DNA from 2 places in the Pseudomonas sp. GW823-FHT02F05 genome. Region 1 is predicted to be linked to the other one. Evidence: predicted binding sites of a transcription regulator. Region 1 holds the regulator's gene; the other holds the start of a gene.
The links. The regulator FliA, encoded in region 1, starts transcription of late flagellar genes. The targets are predictions, from matches to a motif close to CTAAAGTTTNNNNNNNNNNNGCCGNTAA.

Region 1 (11,256 bases):
ACCGCGTTGCGCACCAAGTGGACCAGCGGGTCGGCCAGGGCCTCGACGAGGTTTTTGTCGAGGTCGGTTTCTTCGCCCACCAGCTCCAGGTTGATTTCTTTCTTGAGCTGGCGCGCCAGGTCGCGAACCAGGCGCGGGAAACGGCCGAAGACTTTCTTGATCGGCTGCATCCGCGTTTTCATCACCGCGGTTTGCAGGTCGGCGGTGACCACGTCGAGGTTCGACACGGCCTTCTGCATGGCTTCGTCGCCACTGTTCAGGCCCAGGCGCACCAGGCGGTTACGCACCAGCACCAGTTCGCCCACCATGTTCATGATGTCGTCCAGGCGCGCGGTATCCACGCGCACGGTGGTTTCGGCTTCGCTGGCAGGTTTTTCCGCTGCCGCTGGGGCCGCTGCACGCGCAGGGGCCGGGGCGGCGGCAGGTGCTGGCTTGGCAGCCGGCGCAGGTTTGGCAGCAACCGGTGCCGCAGTGGCTGGTGCTGCAACCTGCGCGGCCGCGGCCGGGGCCACTTCGCTGAACTTGCCTTTGCCGTGCAACTCGTCGAGCAGGGCTTCGAATTCGTGATCGGAGATCAGCCCATCATCGGCAGGTGCTGCGCTGGCCGCTGGCGCAGCGGCGGCAGTGGCCGCCACCTCAGGCAGGGCTTCAGCCACAAATGTGCCTTTGCCATGCAGTTGGTCGAGAAGTGCCTCGAACTCGTCGTCGGTGATGTCGGTGCTGGCGTTGGCAGCGGGTGCTTCTGGCGCAGCGGCAGGCGGGGCCACGGCATCTGCTGCGAACTGGCCTTTGCCGTGCAACTGGTCGAGCAACGACTCGAATTCGGCGTCGGTAATGTCTTCACTGCTCGGCGTCGCGGCAGGCTGCACCGGCGCTTCAGCCTCGGCCTTGACCGCGCTGAGGGAGTTGAGCAGTTGTTCGAACTCACTGTCGGTCACGTCCGGCTCGGCTTGCGCCACCGGCTCCGGTGCGGCCTCGACCACCGGCGCAGCCGCGGTGTCGGCAGGTTCGGCCAGGCGCGCCAGGGCGGCCAGCAGTTCCGGCGTGGCGGCAGTGATCGGCGCACGTTCACGCACCTGGCTGAACATGCCGTTGACCGCATCCAGTGCTTCGAGAATCACGTCCATCAATTCCGAGTCGACGTGACGCTCACCCTTGCGCAGGATGTCGAAGACGTTCTCGGCGATGTGGCAGCACTCCACCAGCTCATGGAGCTGGAGGAAGCCGGCGCCCCCTTTTACAGTGTGAAAACCGCGAAAAATTGCATTGAGCAGGTTCGCATCATCCGGTCGGCTTTCCAGCTCGACCAGTTGTTCGGACAGTTGCTCTAGAATTTCGCCGGCCTCTACAAGGAAATCCTGAAGGATTTCTTCATCGGCGCCGAAGCTCATGTGGGTGCTCCTTAGAAGCCTAAACTGGATAACAGGTCATCTACGTCATCCTGACCTGACACAACGTCTTCACGTTTATCGGCATGAATCTGCGGACCTTCACCCTTGGCGAGATGTTTTTGTGGATCTTTTTCCGAGAGGATCGCTTCGCGGTCATGTTCGATGCCGGCAAAACGATCGACCTGGCCGGCCATCAGCACCAATTTGAGCAAGTTGCTTTCCACTTCGGTGACCAACTGGGTCACGCGCTTGATCACCTGACCGGTGAGGTCCTGGTAATCCTGGGCCAGCAGGATGTCGTTGAGGTTGCTGGCCACCGTGCGGTTTTCCTGTTCGCTGCGCGACAGGAACCCGTCGACGCGACGCGCCAATTCACGAAACTCTTCAGCGCCCACTTCGCGGCGCATGAAGCGGCCCCAGTCCTGGCTCAAGGCCTGGGCTTCGGTGGCCATGCCGTTGACCAGGGGCGTGGCGTTTTCCACCAGGTCCATGGTGCGGTTGGCCGCTGCCTCAGTCAGCCTGACCACATAGGACAGACGTTCAGTGGCATCAGTGATCTGGGAAATTTCTTCGGCCTGGGGCATGCGCGGGTCAATCTGGAAATTGACGATTGCGCTGTGCAGCTCGCGTGTGAGCTTGCCCACTTCCTGGTACAGGCCGCGGTCACGGGTCTGGTTAAGCTCATGGATCAACTGCACCGCATCGGCGAACTGGCCTTTTTCCAGGCTGTCGACCAACTGGTGAGCATGTTTTTTCAGGGTCGACTCAAAGTCGCCCTGTGACGTTTCGTTATGCTCCATAGCTCCCCCGCGATGGCATTAGCCGTGGATGCGTTCGAAGATTTTCTCGATCTTCTCTTTCAAGGCCAGTGCCGTGAATGGCTTGACCACGTAACCGTTGACCCCGGCTTGGGCGGCTTCGATGATCTGTTCGCGCTTGGCTTCGGCGGTCACCATCAGCACAGGCAGGCTGCGCAGTTTTTCATCGGCGCGCACATGGCGCAGCAGGTCGATACCGGTCATGCCCGGCATGTTCCAGTCGGTCACCAGAAAGTCGATGCTCCCGCTGTTGAGGATCGGAATGGCCGTCAGGCCGTCATCCGCCTCGACCGTGTTGGTGAACCCAAGGTCACGCAACAGGTTTTTTATGATCCGCCGCATCGTTGAGAAGTCATCAACGATGAGGATTTTCATGTTCTTGTCCAATTCGACCTCCAAGCAGTCTTAAACGCGCCCAGCACCTGGACGCGCCATTTCAATCAACAGGCGTTACACAAAAAGGACTGCCCAGGGCACCACGGCACACAGCCGCGAAACCTTGCGATCTCACGGCAGCGTCTGCAGTGCCCCCACACTGCCTGTCAGCGCGCGCGCCACTCGGCCAATCGGCCCCGCAAGCGGGCTGCGCACTGGCTATGCAACTGGCTGACACGCGATTCGCTGACCCCCAGGACCTCACCGATTTCCTTGAGGTTCAGCTCTTCGTCGTAGTACAGCGCCAGCACCAGCCGCTCACGCTCTGGCAAATTGGCGATTGCATCGGCCAACGCGCCCTGGAAACGTTCATCTTCCAGGTCGCGCGACGGCTCCGTATGCGCGCTCGCGCCGTCCTCGTGCAGCCCTTCGTGCTCGCCGTCCTGTAAAAGGTCGTCGAAACTGAACAGGCGGCTGCCCAAGGTATCGTTCAAAATCCCGTAGTAATCGTCGAGACTCAATTGGAGTTCGGCCGCAACTTCATGATCTTTAGCGTCACGGCCGGTTTTTGCTTCAATTGCACGAATTGCATCGCTGACCATGCGCGTATTGCGGTGTACCGAACGCGGCGCCCAATCGCCTTTACGCACTTCATCGAGCATCGCGCCACGGATACGGATACCCGCATACGTTTCGAAACTGGCACCCTTGCTGGCGTCGTACTTGGTGGAGACTTCAAGCAGGCCGATCATGCCGGCCTGGATCAAGTCTTCGACCTGCACACTCGCGGGCAAGCGCGCCAACAGGTGATAGGCAATGCGCTTGACCAACGGCGCATAGCGCTCGATCAATTCGCCCTGGCTGTCACGTGCCGACTTTTTGTAAAGGTTGTAGCCGCTGGATGTCATAGCACCGGTCCTGCGCTCGTCTGATGCACCAAACGCTCGACGAAAAACTCCAGATGCCCCCGCGGGTTGGCGGGCAACGGCCAGGTATCGACCTTCTGGGCAATGGCCTTGAACGCCAGTGCGCACTTGGAACGAGGGAACGCTTCGTAGACCGCACGCTGCTTTTGCACGGCCTTGCGCACACACTCGTCATAGGGAACTGCGCCGACGTATTGTAAAGCCACATCGAGGAAGCGATCCGTGACCTTGGTCAACTTGGCAAACAGGTTGCGCCCTTCCTGCGGGCTCTGGGCCATGTTGGCCAACACGCGAAAGCGGTTCATGCCGTAGTCACGGTTAAGCAGTTTGATCAGCGCATAGGCGTCGGTGATGGAGGTGGGTTCGTCGCACACCACCAACAGCACTTCCTGCGCTGCGCGTACAAAGCTGACCACCGACTCGCCGATCCCGGCGGCGGTGTCGATCACCAGCACGTCGAGGTTGTCGCCGATGTCGCTGAACGCCTGGATCAGCCCGGCATGCTGCGCGGGGCTCAGGTGCACCATGCTCTGGGTGCCCGAGGCCGCCGGCACGATGCGAATGCCTCCGGGGCCCTGGAGCAGCACGTCGCGCAGCTCACAACGGCCTTCGATCACATCGGCCAGGGTATGTTTGGGTGTCAGCCCCAGCAGAACGTCCACGTTCGCCAAGCCCAGGTCAGCATCCAGCAGCATGACGCGACGGCCAAGCTCTGCCAGGGCCAGGGACAAATTCACTGACACGTTAGTTTTCCCGACGCCACCTTTGCCGCCGGTCACCGCGATCACCTGTACGGGATGCATGCTGCCCATTTTATTTCTTTACCTTGTCTTGCTTAGACGCAGGCTACATGGCTTGGCCGCGTGAATCGCTTGCAGACCATCGATGTAGGTACATTTCACGGTGTTCATCCTGCCTCAACCCACCCGTTTAGCCGGGTGGTGGTAAAGGTCGGCGAACATATCGGCCATCGCTTCCTCGCTAGGCTCGTCTTGCATTTGCACACTCACGGCACGGCTGACCAACTGATGACGGCGCGGCAGATGCAGATCATCCGGGATCCGCGGCCCGTCGGTGAGGTAGGCAACCGGTAATTCATGGCTGATGGCCAGGCTCAACACCTCGCCCAGGCTCGCGGTTTCATCGAGCTTGGTGAGGATGCAACCGGCCAGGCCGCAACGCTTGTAACTGTGATAAGCAGCGGTAAGAACCTGTTTCTGGCTGGTGGTTGCAAGCACCAGGTAATTTTTTGACTTGATGCCTCGCCCGGCCAGGCTTTCGAGCTGCATGCGCAGCGCCGGATCACTGGCTTGCAGGCCGGCGGTATCGATCAGCACCACGCGCTTGCGCAGCAACGGGTCGAGGGCATTGGCCAGGGACTGGCCCGGGTCGACATGGGTTACCGGCACGTTGAGGATGCGGCCCAGGGTCTTGAGCTGCTCCTGAGCGCCGATACGGTAACTGTCCATGCTCACCAGGGCGATATTCTGCGCGCCATATTTAAGCACGTAACGGGCCGCAAGCTTTGCCAGGGTGGTGGTCTTGCCCATGCCGGCGGGGCCGACCATGGCGATTACACCGCCCTCTTCCAGGGGTTCGATTTCCGGCGTGGCAATCATGCGCGCCAAGTGCGCCAGCAGCATGCGCCAGGCCTGGCGCGGCTCCTCGACTTCAGCGGTCAAGGCCAGCAGGTCGCGGGACAACGGGCCGGACAGGCCGATGCGTTGCAGGCGACGCCAGAGGTTGGCTTGCTGCGGCTTGCTGCCTTGCAGTTGGGTCCAGGCCAGCGAGCCGAGCTGCACTTCGAGCAATTCACGCAGGCCGTTGAGTTCAAAACGCATCGAGTCAATCACGCGCTGGTCAACTGCGGCAGCCGGGGCAGGCGCTGCAGGACGCGGCGGTTCGACAAAGGTGGGTTCAACCAGCGGCTCGGCGGCGGTCAGCGGCAGGCCGGCAAACAGCTGGCGATTGGTGCTGGCATCGCTGTCGCCACGCATGCTCAGTTCAGCCTGGGCCGACACAATGCGCGAGGCGGTCTTGCGCAGCTCGTCTTCGAGCTCCATGTTTGGCACGCGCGGGGCCAGCGCCTGGGGCGTGTAATCCAGGGCAGCCGTCAGCTCGACACCGCCGGCAATCCGACGGTTACCGATAATCGCGGCATCGGCGCCCAGCTCATCACGGACCAGTTTCATGGCCTGACGCATATCGGCGGCGAAAAAACGCTTAACTTGCATAACCCACTACCTCAGCCATTGGGCCCAACTGTCGCGACAATAGTCACTTGCTTATTGTCAGGAATTTCCTGGTAAGCCAACACGTGCAAATTCGGTACGGCCAGGCGTCCGAACCGCGACAACATCGCGCGAACCGGGCCGGCCACCAGCAGGATCACCGGGTTGCCCTGCATTTCCTGGCGCTGTGCGGCGTCGATCAACGAACGCTGCAGCTTTTCAGCCATGCTTGGCTCCAGTAAAACGCCCTCTTCCTGGCCTTGCCCTGCCTTCTGAATACTATTGAGCAATATTTGTTCCAACCTGGGCTCCAGGGTGATCACAGGCAGCTCCGACTCAGTCCCTACAATGCTTTGCACGATTGCGCGGGACACGCCGACACGCACCGCCGCCACCAGAGCGGCAGTATCTTGACTCTTGGCGGCATTGTTGGCGATGGCCTCGGCAATGCTGCGAATGTCGCGCACGGGCACCTGTTCGGCCAACAGCGCTTGCAACACCTTGAGCAACTGCGACAGTGACAGCACGCCAGGCACCAGCTCTTCGGCCAGTTTTGGCGACGATTTGGCCAGCAAGCCCATCAATTGCTGGACTTCCTCGTGGCCGATCAACTCGTGGGAGTGCTTGTAGAGAATCTGGTTGAGGTGCGTGGCGACCACGGTGCTGGCATCCACCACGGTGTAACCGAGGGACTGCGCCTGGCTGCGCTGGCTGACTTCGATCCACACCGCTTCCAGGCCGAAAGCCGGATCTTTGGCGGTAATGCCGTTGAGGGTACCGAACACTTGGCCGGGGTTGATCGCCAGTTCGCGGTCCGGGTAGATCTCGGCTTCGGCCAGGATTACCCCCATCAGGGTCAGGCGATAAGCGCTGGGGGCCAGGTCGAGGTTGTCACGGATATGCACAGTGGGCATCAAGAAACCCAGGTCCTGGGACAGCTTCTTGCGCACACCCTTGATCCGCGCCAGCAGTTGCCCACCCTGGTTGCGGTCGACCAGCGGGATCAGGCGGTAACCGACTTCCAGGCCGATCATGTCGATGGGCGTGACGTCGTCCCAGCCCAACTCCTTGGTTTCCTGGGCGCGGGCCGGGGATGGCAGCAGCTCCTGTTGACGGGCGATTTCCTGCTGGGCCTGGACTTTGACCTGGTTCTGCTTTTTCCAGAACAGGTACGCCGCACCACCCGCCAGGGCCGCCATGCTCAGGAACGAGAAGTGCGGCATGCCCGGCACAATGCCCATGATCGCCATGATGCCCGCCGCCACGGCCAGGGCCTTGGGCGAAGCGAACATCTGCCGACTGATCTGCTTGCCCATGTCTTCGGAGCCCGAAGCACGGGTAACCATGATGGCCGCCGCTGTGGATAACAACAGTGATGGCAATTGCGCCACTAAACCGTCACCGATGGTCAGCAAGGCATACACCTTGCCGGCATCGCCGAATGTCATGCCGTGCTGAAACATACCGACGGCCACACCGCCGATCAGGTTGATGAACAGAATCAACAGGCCGGCGATGGCGTCGCCGCGCACAAACTTGCTGGCACCGTCCATGGAGCCGTAGAACTCGGCTTCCTGGGCGACTTCCGCCCGACGGGCCTTGGCTTGGCCCTGGTCGATCAGGCCGGCGTTGAGGTCGGCGTCGATGGCCATCTGCTTGCCGGGCATGGCGTCGAGGGTAAACCGCGCGCTCACCTCGGAAATCCGCCCGGCGCCCTTGGTCACCACGACGAAGTTGATGATCATCAGGATCGCGAACACCACGATACCGACCACGTAGTTACCGCCGATGACCACCTCACCGAACGCCTGGATCACCTTGCCGGCGGCGGCGTGGCCGTCCTGGCCGTGGAGCATCACCACCCGCGTGGAAGCGACGTTCAATGCCAGGCGCAGCAGGGTCGCCACCAGCAGAATCGTCGGGAACACCGCGAAATCCAGCGGCCGCAAGGCGTACACGCACACCAGCAACACAACGACGGACAGGGCAATGTTGAAGGTAAAGAACACGTCGAGCAGGAACGGCGGCATCGGCAACATCATCATTGCCAGCATCACCAGCAACAACAACGGCACACCCAGATTGCCCCGCGACAGGTCAGTCAGGGTGCCACGGGCCGTGTTGAGCATTTGAGAGCGATCTACCACCGGTATTCCTCGGGTCCTTGAAGCAAAGTTTTGACGCTGGAGGGCGACTTGGAGGCGGGGTTGCAAGAAGCCTTCCAACTTTGCTTTCGGGGCCGATTTTCGAGTGGTAACCGATTCAAGTGTGGGAGCTGGCTTGCCTGCGATGCGGTGTGTCAGGCGCACGACTTGAGCACTCTGCAAGGGTGACGCAGAGCGTCACGCGATGCGCTCCCCACGCGGGAGCGTGGGAACGATCAAGAGGCTTGATACCTGAGGCTAGAACAATAACGCGGTTCCCTCGATCATTCCCACGCTCTGCGTGGGCATGCCGCCTGGGACGCTCCGCGTCCCCAGCCAGGCGCACGACTTGAGCACTCTGCAAGGGTGACGCAGAGCGTCACGCGATGCGTTCCCACGCGGGAGCGTGGGAACGATCAAGCCAGCTCCCACATGTGATCCAGTTTTTAAACTGGCCGCACATTCTCAGCCTGAGGGCCTTTTGGCCCTTGCGTGATGTCAAATTCTACTTTTTGGTTTTCATCCAGGTTTTTTTGCCCCTGCGACTGGATTGCCGAGTAATGGACGAAAACGTCATCCCCCCCATCCTCCGGGGCAATAAAGCCAAACCCCTTCTCCGCGTTAAACCATTTCACAGTACCCGTTGCCATTTTTGCTCTCCTTACCCTCACTCAGACCCCAACCAACCCCGGTGATGCCCCCTGACGGGCAACGCATAGATGCCCTTGGGCCGATGGACCATTTGAAACCTCAGTTGCTTACCCACCGACAGCGCTGTGCAACGCCAATCCTTGCGATTGATAAATACCTCTTCTGCCTCATCATCCAATTCGATCAGCCAATCGCCCCTGACCCGGTCATAGGATTTGACAGTCCCTGTAGCCACCTTCAATCCCGCTCTCCCTGCATCTCGTTTACTACATACGCGCAGTGCTTGGTTCAGTCATAAAACAACGGGAAGCATCCTTTGGCTACTGTCAGAGTTGACAGGTAGACGTGAGCTACCGATGGGTGGTAGCGGCGGAACAGCAGAAGATTCATGCATCCGAGGGTTTCTTGCGCTTGCGGGGTTTTCGCGGTTTGGGAGGGGTGGGAGGAACGTTACCGTGTTGAGCGCCTGTCGACTGGACGGCAACCTCGTTGCCATCGCGATCCCGGGCAATAAAGCCGATGCCTTTGACCGCATCAAACCACCTGACCGTACCCCTATCCATCACCGCCTCCCGAGTCGTGCAGAGCTGCACGTCTCATCGCTGTATCAAACAGTGAAGGCGGCGTAATGGCTACTGTCAAAGTTGACAGGTAAACAGCACACCACTGTAGGAGCGTTCAAGAATCGCGACGCAGGTCCGGCGGGATCGGCAAATCCTTGAGCGGATCGGGCCGCTTGCCCTTGCCGGCGCGGTATTGACGGATTTGGTAAACGTAGGCCAGTACCTGTGCAACGGCCAGGTACAAGCCGGCCGGGATTTCCTGGTCCAGATCGGTGGAGTAGAAAATCGAGCGCGCCAATGCTGGCGACTCCAATAACAGAATGTCGTTGGCCACCGCGATTTCGCGGATTTTCAACGCGGTAAAATCACTGCCCTTGGCCAGCAGCATCGGTGCGCCGCCCTTCTCCGGGTCGTACTTAAGCGCTACGGCGTAGTGAGTCGGGTTGGTGATGACCACATCGGCGTCGGGCACCGAGGCCATCATCTTGCGCTGGGACATTTCCCGCTGCAGTTGGCGGATGCGTTGCTTGACCTCGGGGCGGCCTTCCTGGTCCTTGTGCTCGTCGCGCACTTCCTGCTTGGTCATCAGCAGTTTCTTGTGGCTTTCCCACAACTGGATCGGCGCATCCACGGCGGCGATGAGGATCAGCCCGGCCGCCATCCACAGCGCACTCCAGCCCACCACTTGCACGCTGTGGATGATCGCTGATTCCAGCGGCTCATGGGCAATGCGCAGCAAATCGTCGATGTCGGACGACAACACCGCCAGCGCCACGAACAGAATCAGGAAAAACTTGGCCAGGGCCTTGAGCAATTCCACCAGGGCCTTGGCGGAAAACATGCGCTTGAGCCCCGCCCCCGGGTTCATGCGGCTGAACTTGGGCGCCATGCTGCCCGCGGCAAACAGCCAACCGCCGAGGGCCACCGGGCCGATCAGCGCGGCCAGCAACAAGGTGATCAGGATCGGCTGCACCGCCAGCAGCGCGATTTTGCCCGAGTGCAGCAGGTACTGGCCCATGGCATCGGGGTTGAGCAACACTTCGCGCGGCAAGCTGAAGTTGTGCTTCATCATCTCCAGCAGGTCCAGCGCCAGGCCACCGCCGTAGATCAGCAAGGCACCGGCGCCGGCGATCATGGTGGCGAAGGTGTTGAGCTCTTTGGAGCGCGCGATCTCGCCCTTTTCCCTGGAGTCCTTTTTACGTTTCTCCGTGGGGTCTTCTGTTTTGTCCTGACCACTCTCGCTCTCGGCCATGGCTCAGCGCGCCCGTGCCAGGTCACGTAAGAACTGCAAGGCATCGGTGGCCAGCGGTTGATACTGATTGAGAATGTCAGCCAGGCCGACCCAGAAAATCCCCATACCCAACACCAGGGTCAGCGGGAAACCAATCGAGAAGATATTCAGTTGCGGCGCCGCACGGGTCATCACGCCGAAGGCGATATTGACCACCAGCAGCGCAGTGATCGCCGGCAGCACCAGCAACAGCGAAGCCCCCAGTACCCAGCCGAGGCGCCCCACCAGCTCCCAGAAATGGTTGACCACCAACCCCGAGCCCACCGGCAAGGTGGTGAAGCTTTCGGTCAAGACTTCGAACGCCACCAGATGACCGTTCATGGCCAGAAACAGCAAGGTCACCAGCATGGTCAGGAACTGCCCGATCACCGCCGCCGACACGCCGTTGGTGGGGTCGACCATGGACGCGAAGCCCATGCCCATCTGGATCGAGATGATTTGCCCGGCGATCACAAAAGCCTGGAAGAACAGCATGAGGGAAAACCCCAGCATGGCACCGATCAGAATCTGTTCGGCAATCAGCAGCAAGGCGCTCAGGTCGAGAGCGTTCACCGGCGGCATCGGCGGTAGGCCAGGCACGATTACCACGGTGATCGCCACCGCGAAATACAGGCGCACACGACGCGGAACCAGGGTGGTGCCGAACACCGGCATGGCCATCAGCATCGCCGTGACGCGAAACAGCGGCAGGATGAACGAGGCTACCCAGGTACTGATCTGGGTGTCGGTCAAGGCCAGCAACGATTGCATCGGCTCAGCCGATCAACTGCGGAATACTGCCGTACAACTGCAGGATGTATTCCATGAAGGTTTGCACCAGCCACGGGCCGGCAACGATCAGGGTCACCAGCATCACCAGCAGGCGC
Region 2 (11,256 bases), on a different contig from region 1:
GCCGTCGAAGCACAGCTCTGCGTGGATCTCGTCGCTGATGATCAGCGCGCCAGCTTCCAGGCAGGCATTGGCTACCGCCGTCAGTTCCTCCCTGGGAAATACCTTGCCGATGGGGTTGTGCGGATTACTCAGCAGCAACGCACCGGCACCGCTCAATGCCTGGCGCATCGCAGGCATAGGCGTGACGTATTCGCCGTTGAGCAACTCGAACGGCATTTCGATACGTGGCAGATTCCAGTTGCCCGGCGCCAGGCGAATCGGCCGGTAGTTGGGGGTTTGCAGCACCACCGCCTGGCCGGGCTGGACGAATGCGTGCAGGGCCATATTGAAGCCAGGCTCGACGCCGGGCAGGAACAACAGTTCTTCGGGCTGCACGCGCCAGGCGTACTTGGCCCACAGGTCAGCGACGATGGCGTCGCGCACGTCCGGGCCGGCCACGCTGTAGCCGAGAATCTGCTGGTCCAGGCGCGCGTGCAGGGCGCGCAAAATGGCGGGCGGCGCGGCGATGTCCATGTCGGCGATCCACATCGGCAGAACATCTTGCGGGTAACGGCTCCACTTGGTACTGCCGGTATCGAAGCGTGGGTGGATCGTGTCGAAATCAAAGCTCATGGACAGGCTCGTATCAGGGCGGCGGCGAAAGAATGGCGCCGATTCTAGCGCCATTAATTTTATAGGCCAGAGCTGATTGCCGCCTTGCACAGCGGTGTGCGTTCCATGACCGACAAGTTCTGTAATAAAAACGCCATTGCGCTGGGGATTGAATCAGCGAGGGGCTATTTTGGTGCATCTCAATAATCAGAGTAGCCATGGATGAAATACCAACCCTTGAGTCACACCTTGATTGCTACCGCGCTGGTATTAACGATCAACGGGGTGCATGCAGCTTCCCAAGCCCCGGTTGCGGGTGAAAATGGCATGGTGGTCACGGCCCAGCACCTGGCAACCCATGTGGGGGTCGATGTGCTCAAGGCCGGCGGCAACGCGGTCGATGCGGCGGTGGCAGTGGGTTACGCACTGGCGGTGGTGTACCCGGCGGCGGGCAACCTGGGCGGTGGCGGTTTCATGACGGTGCAACTGGCGGACGGGCGCAAGACCTTCCTCGACTTCCGCGAAAAAGCCCCGTTGGCGGCGACGGCCGATATGTACCTCGACAAGGCCGGCAATGTGGTCGAGGGCCTCAGCGCCAAAGGCCATTTGGCGGTCGGCGTACCGGGCACGGTGTCCGGCATGGAGCTGGCCCTGAGCAAATACGGCACCCTCAAGCGCGCCCAAGTGATTGCCCCGGCGATCAAGCTGGCGGAAAACGGCTTTGCGCTGGAGCAGGGCGATATCGACCTGTTGCACACCGCCACCGGTGAGTTCGAAAAAGACCAGGATATGCGTGGCATCTTCCTGCATAACGGCGAGCCGATGCAGGTAGGCCAGAAGCTGGTGCAGAAGGACCTGGCCAAGACCCTCAAGGAAATCTCGGCCAAGGGCACCGACGGTTTCTATAAAGGCTGGGTCGCCAAGGCGGTAGTGGATTCCAGCCAGGCCGGCAAAGGCATCATCACCCAGGCCGACCTCGACGCCTACAAAACCCGCGAACTGGCCCCCATCGAATGCGACTACCGTGGCTACCATGTGGTCTCGGCGCCGCCACCCAGCTCCGGCGGTGTGGTGATCTGCCAGATCATGAACATCCTCGAAGGCTACCCAATGGCCGACCTGGGCTATCACTCGGCACAGGGCCTGCACTACCAGATCGAAGCGATGCGCCACGCCTACGTGGACCGCAACAGCTATCTCGGTGACCCGGACTTCGTGAAGAACCCCATCGAGCATCTGCTGGACAAGAACTACGCGGCCAAGCTACGTGCGGCGATCGAACCGCAAAAGGCCGGTGATTCCCAGGCAATCAAACCGGGTGTATCGCCCCATGAAGGCAATAACACCACCCACTATTCCATCGTCGACAAATGGGGCAACGCGGTCTCGGTGACCTATACCCTCAACGACTGGTTTGGCGCCGGGGTGATGGCGAGCAAGACCGGGGTGATTCTCAACGATGAAATGGACGACTTCACCGTCAAGGTCGGCGTGCCGAACATGTACGGGCTGGTGCAGGGCGAAGCCAACGCCATCGCACCGGGCAAGGCGCCGCTGTCGTCGATGAGCCCGACCATCGTCACCAAGGACGGCAAGGCGGTGATGGTCGTCGGTACACCGGGGGGCAGCCGCATCATCACTGCCACCTTGCTGACCATCCTGAATGTCATCGACTACAAGATGAATATCCAGGAAGCCGTGGACGCGCCGCGCTTCCACCAGCAGTGGATGCCTGAGACCACCAACCTTGAGACGTTTGCCGTGAGCCCGGATACCCAGAAGATTCTCGAGAGCTGGGGCCATAAGTTTGCTGGTCCGCAAGATGCCAACCATTTGGCGGCGATCCTGGTCGGTGCGCCTGCTCTGGATGGCAAGCCGGTGGGTAACAACCGCTTCTATGGGGCCAATGACCCGCGACGCAATACGGGGTTGTCGTTGGGTTACTAAGGCTTCACACCGTTGGTGTAGGAGCGAGCTTGCTCGCGAAGATCGTTAACGATAACGCGGGGTGCCTGATTCACAGCGGCGCACTCCGGTTTTTCGCGAGCAAGCTCGCTCCTACAGGGGGAAGGCGAGCAACTGCTTGACGGCGGTAAATGCCGCCTGGCGGCGCTGCTCCCAATCTCCGCCAATCACCACCAGTGGCTGTCGATGCTCCTGCATCCACTCCAGGCTGGCCTGAAAAAACGCCCGGCGATCCGCCAGTTCCGGCTGGCAGCGCTGGCCGTCGGCACTCCATTCCACATCCTCGGGTGAGAGCAGCAAGTGCAGGTCGTAATGCCGCGCCAGTAGCTCGTCATCAAGCCAGCCGGGATAGTCGCCGAACAGGGTCTGGCTCCAGAGCTTGTTGGTCAGCAGGTGGGTGTCGAGGATCAGCAAGGCGGGGCGGTTGGCGCGGGCGGCGTCCTCCCAGGCCAACTGGCCCTGGGCAATGGCCGGGATATCCGCCAGGGTGGTGTCGCGCTGATGCTGATCGATGAAGTGCCGCACATATTCCCCCACCATCAACCCGCCGAAGCGCGCGTGCAACTGCGCCGCCAGCCAGCTCTTGCCGCTGGATTCGGGGCCCGCCAATACCACCACTTTCATGCGCGTAACGCCGGGTCGGCGCGCCATTCGCGCCAGCCTTGCACGGCAATCACGGTAAACAATGCATAGAGTGCAGCCGTGAGATAGAGGCCTTTGTAGAGGAACAGGCCGACGAAGATCACATCCACCACAATCCACAACGGCCAGCACTGCACGCGTTTTTGCGCCATCCACATCTGCGCGACCAGGCTGAAGCCGGTGAGGGCGGCGTCGAGCCAGGGCTGGGCGGCGTCAGTCCAGTGGGCCATGGCGGCGCCCAGCAGCAGACTGCCGACGGCGCCCACAGCCAGGCTGGCCATGATTGCCGGCGCTTTCAGGCTGGTGACCTGGCGGCCTTGCTTGACCTCGCCAGCGCGGGTCCACTGCCACCAACCGTAAACTTGCAGCGCCGCGTAGACCACTTGCAGCAGCATGTCCGAGTAGAGCTTGACCTCGAAAAACACCCAGGTGTAGAGCAACACCATCACCAGGCCGATGGGCCAGCACCAGGGGTTTTGTTTGACCGTCAGCCAGACAGCGATCACCCCCAGGGCGGCGGCGAACAGTTCAAGCCCGGACATGGTGGATCCTTGGGAGAGTGGGAGAGGGCGGTGATTGTACCCAGAGCTCACCGATCCTCAAACACAGCAATGCGTCATTGCCCTCTGCAGGAGCGAGCTTGCTCGCGAAGATCGTCAACGTTACCGCGTATTGTCTGAATAACCGCGGTGCCTATGGGTTTTTCGCGAGCAAGCTCGCTCCTACAAAAGGCTAATCAGCGCTAGATTCGGAATTGGCGCAGCAACCCATCAAGCTGCTCACTCAAGCCACGCAACTGCGCACTCGCCACGCTCGATTGCTCCGCCGCCAGCGCCGTGCTGTGGGACAGCCCGGCCGCTTGGGTGACGTTCTGGTTGATGTCTTCCACCACATGGGCCTGCTGCAGGGTGGCGCTGGCAATCGAGGCGTTCAGGCCGTTGAGGTTGTGCAGTGCCTGGCCGATGGCGGTGAGGCTTGCACCGGCCTGGCCGGCTTGCTCGATGGTCAGTTGCGAGGCGCTGTGGCTGTCGCTGATGACCTTGACCGCCGCTTCCGAGTGACCTTGCAGGCGCTCGATCATTACCTGGATCTCGGCGGTGGATTTCTGCGTGCGCTGGGCCAGCAGTCGCACCTCATCGGCAACCACCGCAAACCCACGGCCTTGCTCCCCGGCGCGGGCGGCTTCGATGGCGGCGTTGAGGGCGAGCAGGTTGGTCTGGTCGGCGATGGAGCGGATCACCTCCAGTACCCCGCCGATCTGCGTGCTTTCGCTGGAGAGTGTGCGGATCACCTCCACAGCCTGGCTGATGGTGGTGGAGAGCTGGTCGATCTGCTGCAAGCTGCCGTCGATGTTGACCTGGCCCTGTTGTGCCTGGGCCTGGGCATCGCGCATTTCGCTGGCGGCGTGTTCGGCATTCTTCGCTACGTCCTGCACGCCGTAGGTGACTTCATTGATGGCGGTGGCCACCAGTTCCATCTGCTGCGATTGCTGCTGGCTGCGGTCATGGGCCTGGCTGGCGTTGTGGCCCAGCTCGGTGGACGACTGGCCCAGGGCGTTCGCGCACACCTGCAACTGGCCGACAACCTGGCGCAGCTTGGCGGTGAAGCTATTGAAGTGCTGGGCCAGTGCGGTCAGTTCGTCACGACCGTGGGTGTCGAGGCTGTGGGTCAGGTCGCTTTCGCCGCTGGCGATATTGCCCATGGCATTCACCGCCGCCTGCAACGGCTGCACGATGCTGCGAGCGATCAACACCACCAGCACGGCCATCATCAACGCAATGCCCAGGCCAATGGCCGAGGCTTTCCACACCTGGCCCCTGAATTCAGCCTGTACATCGTCGACGTAGACGCCGGAGCCGATAATCCAGCCCCAGGGTTCGAACAGTTGGATGTACGAGGTTTTCTCTACCGGCGCTTCGGCGCCGGGTTTCGGCCAGCGGTAGTTGACGATGCCGGCGCCCTTGGCCTTGGCCAGGCTCACGAATTCGTTGAACACGGCGAAACCGTCCGGGTCGCGAATTGCCGAGAGGTTCTGACCGTCGAGCTTGGGGTTGGCCGCGTGCATGATCATCACGGGGGTGAGGTCGTTGATCCAGAAGTAATCATCGTGGTCGTAACGCAGGCCGCGCACCGCGCTCAAGGCCTGTTGTTGCGCGGCGTCGCGGGTCAGTACGCCGGTTTTTTCCAGGTTCTGGTAATAGCTGAGTACGCCACTGGCGGTCTGTACCACGTGCTGGGTCTGCTGGCGCTTGGCCTGGTAGAGGTCGCCGTGGATCTGGTTGAGCATCAACAGCCCCAAGGCCAGCAGCATCAACACGGCGACTATCAGGATCAGCCAAAGGCGGCGGCTGATCGACATGCTGCGCAAACTGTTCATCGTCCTGTCACTCCCTGCTCTTTATAATTGTGGTGCTGCTTCGAGATTTCCGGCGTGTCTGATAGGCTTTCGGCCCGGAATCGAAAAACCTGAGTACTGCCTGATTTTTCACGGAATTTTTGCAGACCGGCGTTGAGAATCAACCGCGGGCGCTTGTGTGCGCTCGTCGTCAGTGAACTTAAAAAAGACTATGAGGCATGCCACGCGCATGACCTTTGGAGACAGCATGGATTTTTGGACCGCCATACAGGCATTGATTCTCGGCATCGTCGAGGGGCTTACGGAGTTCTTGCCGATCTCCAGCACTGGCCACCAGATCATCGTCGCCGACCTGATCAATTTTGGCGGCGAGCGTTTCGAAGCCTTCAATATCATCATCCAGCTGGGCGCGATCCTGGCGGTAGTCTGGGAGTTTCGGCGCAAGATCTTTGACGTGGTCATCGGCCTGCCGACCCAGCCCAAGGCCCGGCGCTTTACCGTCAACCTGATCATCGCCGTGTTGCCGGCGGTGGTATTGGGGGTGATTTTTGCCGACCTGATCAAGCACTATCTGTTTAACCCGATCACTGTAGCGACTGCCCTGGTAGTGGGTGGCGTGATCATGTTGTGGGCCGAGCGCCGCCAACATGCAGTGCGGGCTGAAACCGTCGACGACATCACCTGGAAAGACGCCCTCAAGGTCGGCCTGGCCCAGTGTCTGGCGATGATCCCGGGCACTTCGCGCTCCGGTGCAACGATCATCGGCGGCCTGTTGTTCGGCCTGTCGCGCAAGACAGCTACCGAGTTCTCGTTCTTCCTGGCGATGCCGACCATGGTCGGTGCGGCGGTGTACTCGGGCTATAAATACCGTGACCTGTTCCAGCCCGCGGACCTGCCGGTGTTCGCCATTGGCTTTGTCACCTCGTTCATCTTCGCCATGATTGCGGTCAAGGCCCTGCTCAAGTTCATCGCCAGCCACAGCTACGCGGCGTTTGCCTGGTACCGCATTGCGTTCGGCCTGGTGATCCTGGCGACCTGGCAGTTCGGCTGGATCGACTGGACTGCGGTCAAGCCATGACTATCCAGCACCCACGCCTGAAGGCGCTGATCTTTGTACTGCTGTGTGCCGCGCCGCTGCTGGGCTCTGCGTTGCTGTGGTACCGCGGCGAAACGGTAATTCCGTTGATGGCCTATGGCGTGGTCAGCGTGGTGGCGTTCTTCTTGTACTGGAGCGATAAGCGCAAGGCGCAGACCGAAGGCTGGCGCACCCCGGAAAACATCCTGCATGCGGTGGAACTGGCGGGCGGTTGGCCGGGGGCGTTGATCGCCCAGCAGGTGTTCCGGCACAAGACGCGCAAGGTGTCTTACCAGGTGCTGTTCTGGGTGATTGTGCTGTTGCACCAGGTGTTCTGGCTGGACCAGCTGTTCCTCGGCGGCACCTTGCTGTCAATCCTCTAGCCGCAAGCCAATCTGCGTGCGCTTGGGCAGCTTGCTCACCACCAACTGGTGGGAGCGCTGCAACAGGCCGCGCAGTTCCTCTGCGCCCAAAGGGTAGGGTGTGTTCATGATGACCCACTGCGCCCTCGCCAGGTAAGGCGCCGGGTGAATGCCCGGGCGGTCGACGTGACCCAGGAACAGTTCTTTGTCGACCTTGAAGGCCAGCGACTCACCGCGCAGGTTCTGCAAGGCGAACATCTTGTTGCCAGCAATCGAGAACACCCGCACGCCACCCCATTTATAGTCTTCCCGTGCGCCTGGCAGGCTCAGGCAGAAACGTGTGACTTGTTCTTCCGTCATGCTCATAACAGCCGATCTCCACAGCCTTTGAAGCCTTCTTCCAGGTAGTCGATCCAGGCCCGGATGGCCGGCAGCACGCCGCGCCGGTGCGGGTAGACCGCCTGCAGCCAGCCGCCTGGCAATGACCACTGCGGTAGCAATTGCACCAGCCGGCCGCTGGCCAGTTCTTCTTCGCAGTACATCATTGGCAGCACCGTAAAGCCCACGCCCATCATTGCGCTGGCCTTGCGCACGATAAAGTCTTCGATGCCCAGGCGCGCCTCCATCACTAGCTCATGCATGTTGCCCTGGGGGTCGATGATGCGTTGGTGCACCATTCGGTCCGCCTCGAGTGCGCCAAGGATTGGCAACTGCTTGAGGTCTTCCAGGGTTTCGACCCGCCGCTCACGCATGAAAACGGGGCTGGCCACCAGCACGGTATGCGCCTGGCGCAGGCGTTTGGTGACCAGCAACGGGTCTTCGTCGCCCAGTTCGCGTACGCGCAGCGCTACATCAATGCCTTCGGCCACCAGGTCGACGCGGCGATTCACCAGGGTCATGTCCAACTGCACCAACGGGTGCGCGGCCAGAAAACCGGCTACCAGCTCCGGCAGGATCTGCTGGGCCAGGCCCACCGGGCAACTGACCCGCAAGCGCCCCCGTGGTTCGCTGGACATACTGGCCACGGCCTCGTCGGCCATTTCCGCTTCAAGCAGCATGGCCTGGCAGTGGCGCAGGTAGCGTTCGCCGACGGCGGTGAGCGTCAGTTGCCGGGTGGTGCGTTGCAGCAAGCGTGCACCCAGGCGGTCTTCCAGTTCGGCAATGCGCCGTGAAAGCCTGGATTTGGGAATGCCAAGTAGCCGGCCAGCCGCAGCAAAACCGCCGGCTTCGACGACTTTGGCGAAATAGTAGAGGTCGTTGAGGTCTTGCATGGTGGGCCTATTGTCCTGTCAGTGGGACAAACTATCGCATTTCAGCTGGCTTATCGATCATTGGTTTCATGCGTAGCATCACCACCATCTGATCGCCACTGTCGATCCCACCTCGGAGATCCATCATGAAACTGTTGCACATCGATTCCAGCATCCTCGGCGACAACTCGGCCTCCCGTCAGCTCAGCGCCGGTGTGGTCAAGGCATGGCAAGCTGCCCAGCCGGGTGTGGAAGTGACCTACCGCGACCTCGCCAGCGAAGGCATCAACCATTTCTCCGGCGCGACCCTGGGCGCATTGGGCACTGCTGCCGAACTGCGCGATGCGGCGCAAAAGCACGAGGCTGAACTGAGTGCATCGTCGCTGGCTGAGTTTCTCGCCGCCGATGCGGTGGTAGTCGGTGCGCCGATGTACAACTTCACCATCCCAACCCAATTGAAAGCCTGGATCGACCGCATCGCAGTGGCCGGCCAGACCTTCCGTTACTCCGAAGCCGGCCCTGAAGGCCTGTGCGGCAACAAAAAAGTCATTATTGTCTCCACCGCCGGCGGCATGCATGCCGACCAGGCTTCGGGCGCTGCCCACGAAGGCTACTTGAAGCTGCTGTTCGGCTTCCTGGGCATCACCGACATTGAGATCGTGCGCGCTGAAGGCCTGGCCTACGGTGATGAAGTGCGCAGCAAAGCCATGAGCGACGCCAACGTGCGCATCAACGAGCAACTGTTCGCCGCTGCGTAAGGCTTATGTAAATTTGCCCTGTCCTCGGTTTCATTCTGAAACCGAGCGCCTAAACTCTGTATTCTGATCGCCTGAACGCGAGCGGAGTACGGAGTTTTTTCGTTGTGGCCCAGGTTATGCACACATCCCTTCGATACCCTGGACTTTTTATTCGACAGGCCGGTTCTTGTGCAGCAAAGGTGGACGTCCCCATGATGCGTCTTTGTGCTGTTTTGGTACTTTCGCTGTTGGGCGGCCTGGTTTCAGTGCACGCCGCGCCGGCACCGCACCCCCATTGGAGTGTGGGGTTTCATCGCATGAGTGTGCTCGACCCGCTGGATTCGCAGCCGATGAAGGCCATCGCGTTTTACCCTTCCACCGATACCGAACGCACCACGCCGCTGGGCGCCTATCAGGTCGCGGCCAGTGAAGATGCCAAGGTTGCTATCGGCCGTTTTCCGATGCTGATGCTATCTCACGGCAACACCGGCACGCCCCTGGCCCTGCACGATCTGGCTACGTCACTGGTGCGTAAGGGGTTCGTAGTGGTGGCGGTGCTGCATCCCGGCGACAACTATAAGGACCACAGCCGCCTGGGCACCGTGAGTAATCTGTATGGCCGGCCGATCCAGATATCCCAGGCGATCACCGCCACCCTGGCCGATCCGATGCTGTCGCCCTTTGTCGATGTCGATCAGATCGGCGTCATCGGTTATTCCGCCGGTGGCGAAACGGCATTGATCCTGGCGGGCGCCAAGCCGGATTTCGAACGTCTGCGCCGCTACTGCCAGGAACGCCCCGAAGACCGCGACGCGTGCACCACCAAGGGCGAGTTGGTGGTTGATCGCGACGACTTGCAACCCCAGGCTGACCCGCGCATCCATGCGTTGATGCTGATGGCGCCGCTGAGCTTGATGTTTGGCCGCCATACCCTGGCGGACGTGCATGTGCCAGTGCTGCTCTACAGTGGCGATGGCGACCAGTTGGTGGCAGTGGACAAAAACGCCGCCGCCCTGGCGCGCAAACTGCCAGAGCCGCCGGACTTCAAGCTGTTGGCCGGGGCAGGGCACTTTGTATTCATGGCCCCGTGCGACAGTGATCAACTGGCGACAATGCCGGGCATCTGCACCGATGCCGATGGTGTCGACCGTGAAGGGATTCACCGCGATATGGTCTCCGAGGCCGGGCGCTTTTTCAGTCGCACCCTCGGTGAGGCAACGCGTGCCGGCCTGCAGACGGCTGATCAGTAGGCGCGGCGCCTGAGCAGTACGGTCAGGGCGAGCGCGCTGACCGACAGCAACGCGGCGCAGAAGAATATCCAGCCGTAGCCAAGATTCAACGCCACGGCGCCCATCAACGGCCCGGCGATCGCCAGGGCCAGGTCGAAAAATACCGCATACGCACTCAGCCCCGCGCCGCGGCTGCTGTCCGGCACTTGCTTGATAGCTTCCACGCCGAGCGCCGGGTAAACCAGTGACAAACCAAAACCGGTCAACCCTGCGCCGATCAAGGCCACGCTGGTAGACGGTGCCAGCCACAGCAGCGTCAGGCCCAGGGTTTCGATGAGCATGCAGGCGATGGCGGCGGTGAACCCGCCAAACCGGCTGATGGCTGAGATAAACACCAGGCGCGAGAGAATAAAGCACACACCAAATACCGTCAGGCAATACGCCGCACCGGCCCAGCCACGATTCAGGTAATACAGGGTGATAAAGGTCGTCAACGTGCCGTAGCCAATCGAAGCCAGGCACAGGCTGGCGCCGAATGGTGCGATACGCCCGAACACCGCCCAGAACGGCAGCCGCTCGCCACGTACCACCGGCACCGACGGTTTATTGCGGATCAGCACCAGGCCCAACGCCGCCAACACCGTCAGGGCAAGACCGAGGCTGGTGTAGCCGTAATCAGCCACCATCACCACGCCAAGTGGCGCACCAATCGCAATCGCGCCGTAGGAGGCGATGCCATTCCAGGAAATCGAGCGTGCGATGTGCTCGGCGCCCACCGCGCCCATGCACCAACTGATGGTCCCCACGCCAATCAGGCCCTGGGCCACGCCGAGTAACAGGCGACCGGCGATCAGAATACCCAGGCTCAAGCTCGGCAGACTTTCCAGCAGCGTGGCGATAAAGGTCAGTACACCGCTGATCAGAATGCCGGCCAGGCCCAGCACGATCGCGCGTTTGGTACCGACGTTATCCGACATCCGCCCGGCCATCGGACGGCTGAGCAGCGTGGCCAGGTACTGCGAACCGATGGTCACCCCGGCCACCACGGC

Region 2: the regulator FliA is predicted to act here: its motif matches at 5,642-5,669, upstream of AC1RAC_RS03840 (methyl-accepting chemotaxis protein).

What each region holds. Positions count from the first base shown of each region.
Region 1 is NZ_JBXAJM010000022.1:23,466-34,721, forward strand. Features, by position in the region: gene AC1RAC_RS23215 (chemotaxis protein CheA) at 1-1,391, opposite strand, end outside; gene AC1RAC_RS23220 (protein phosphatase CheZ) at 1,403-2,191, opposite strand; gene AC1RAC_RS23225 (chemotaxis response regulator CheY) at 2,210-2,584, opposite strand; gene fliA (RNA polymerase sigma factor FliA) at 2,752-3,492, opposite strand; gene fleN (flagellar synthesis regulator FleN) at 3,489-4,322, opposite strand; gene flhF (flagellar biosynthesis GTPase FlhF) at 4,428-5,744, opposite strand; gene flhA (flagellar biosynthesis protein FlhA) at 5,756-7,870, opposite strand; gene AC1RAC_RS23250 (cold-shock protein) at 8,332-8,535, opposite strand; gene flhB (flagellar biosynthesis protein FlhB) at 9,215-10,351, opposite strand; gene fliR (flagellar biosynthetic protein FliR) at 10,355-11,140, opposite strand; gene fliQ (flagellar biosynthesis protein FliQ) at 11,145-11,256, opposite strand, start outside.
Region 2 is NZ_JBXAJM010000002.1:289,121-300,376, reverse strand. Features, by position in the region: gene AC1RAC_RS03860 (MalY/PatB family protein) at 1-612, opposite strand, end outside; gene ggt (gamma-glutamyltransferase) at 814-2,538, shown strand; gene AC1RAC_RS03850 (AAA family ATPase) at 2,650-3,180, opposite strand; gene pnuC (nicotinamide riboside transporter PnuC) at 3,177-3,740, opposite strand; gene AC1RAC_RS03840 (methyl-accepting chemotaxis protein) at 3,941-5,575, opposite strand; gene AC1RAC_RS03835 (undecaprenyl-diphosphate phosphatase) at 5,802-6,632, shown strand; gene AC1RAC_RS03830 (DUF1294 domain-containing protein) at 6,629-7,012, shown strand; gene AC1RAC_RS03825 (MmcQ/YjbR family DNA-binding protein) at 7,001-7,357, opposite strand; gene AC1RAC_RS03820 (LysR substrate-binding domain-containing protein) at 7,354-8,262, opposite strand; gene AC1RAC_RS03815 (FMN-dependent NADH-azoreductase) at 8,388-8,999, shown strand; gene AC1RAC_RS03810 (alpha/beta hydrolase family protein) at 9,191-10,228, shown strand; gene AC1RAC_RS03805 (MFS transporter) at 10,222-11,256, opposite strand, start outside.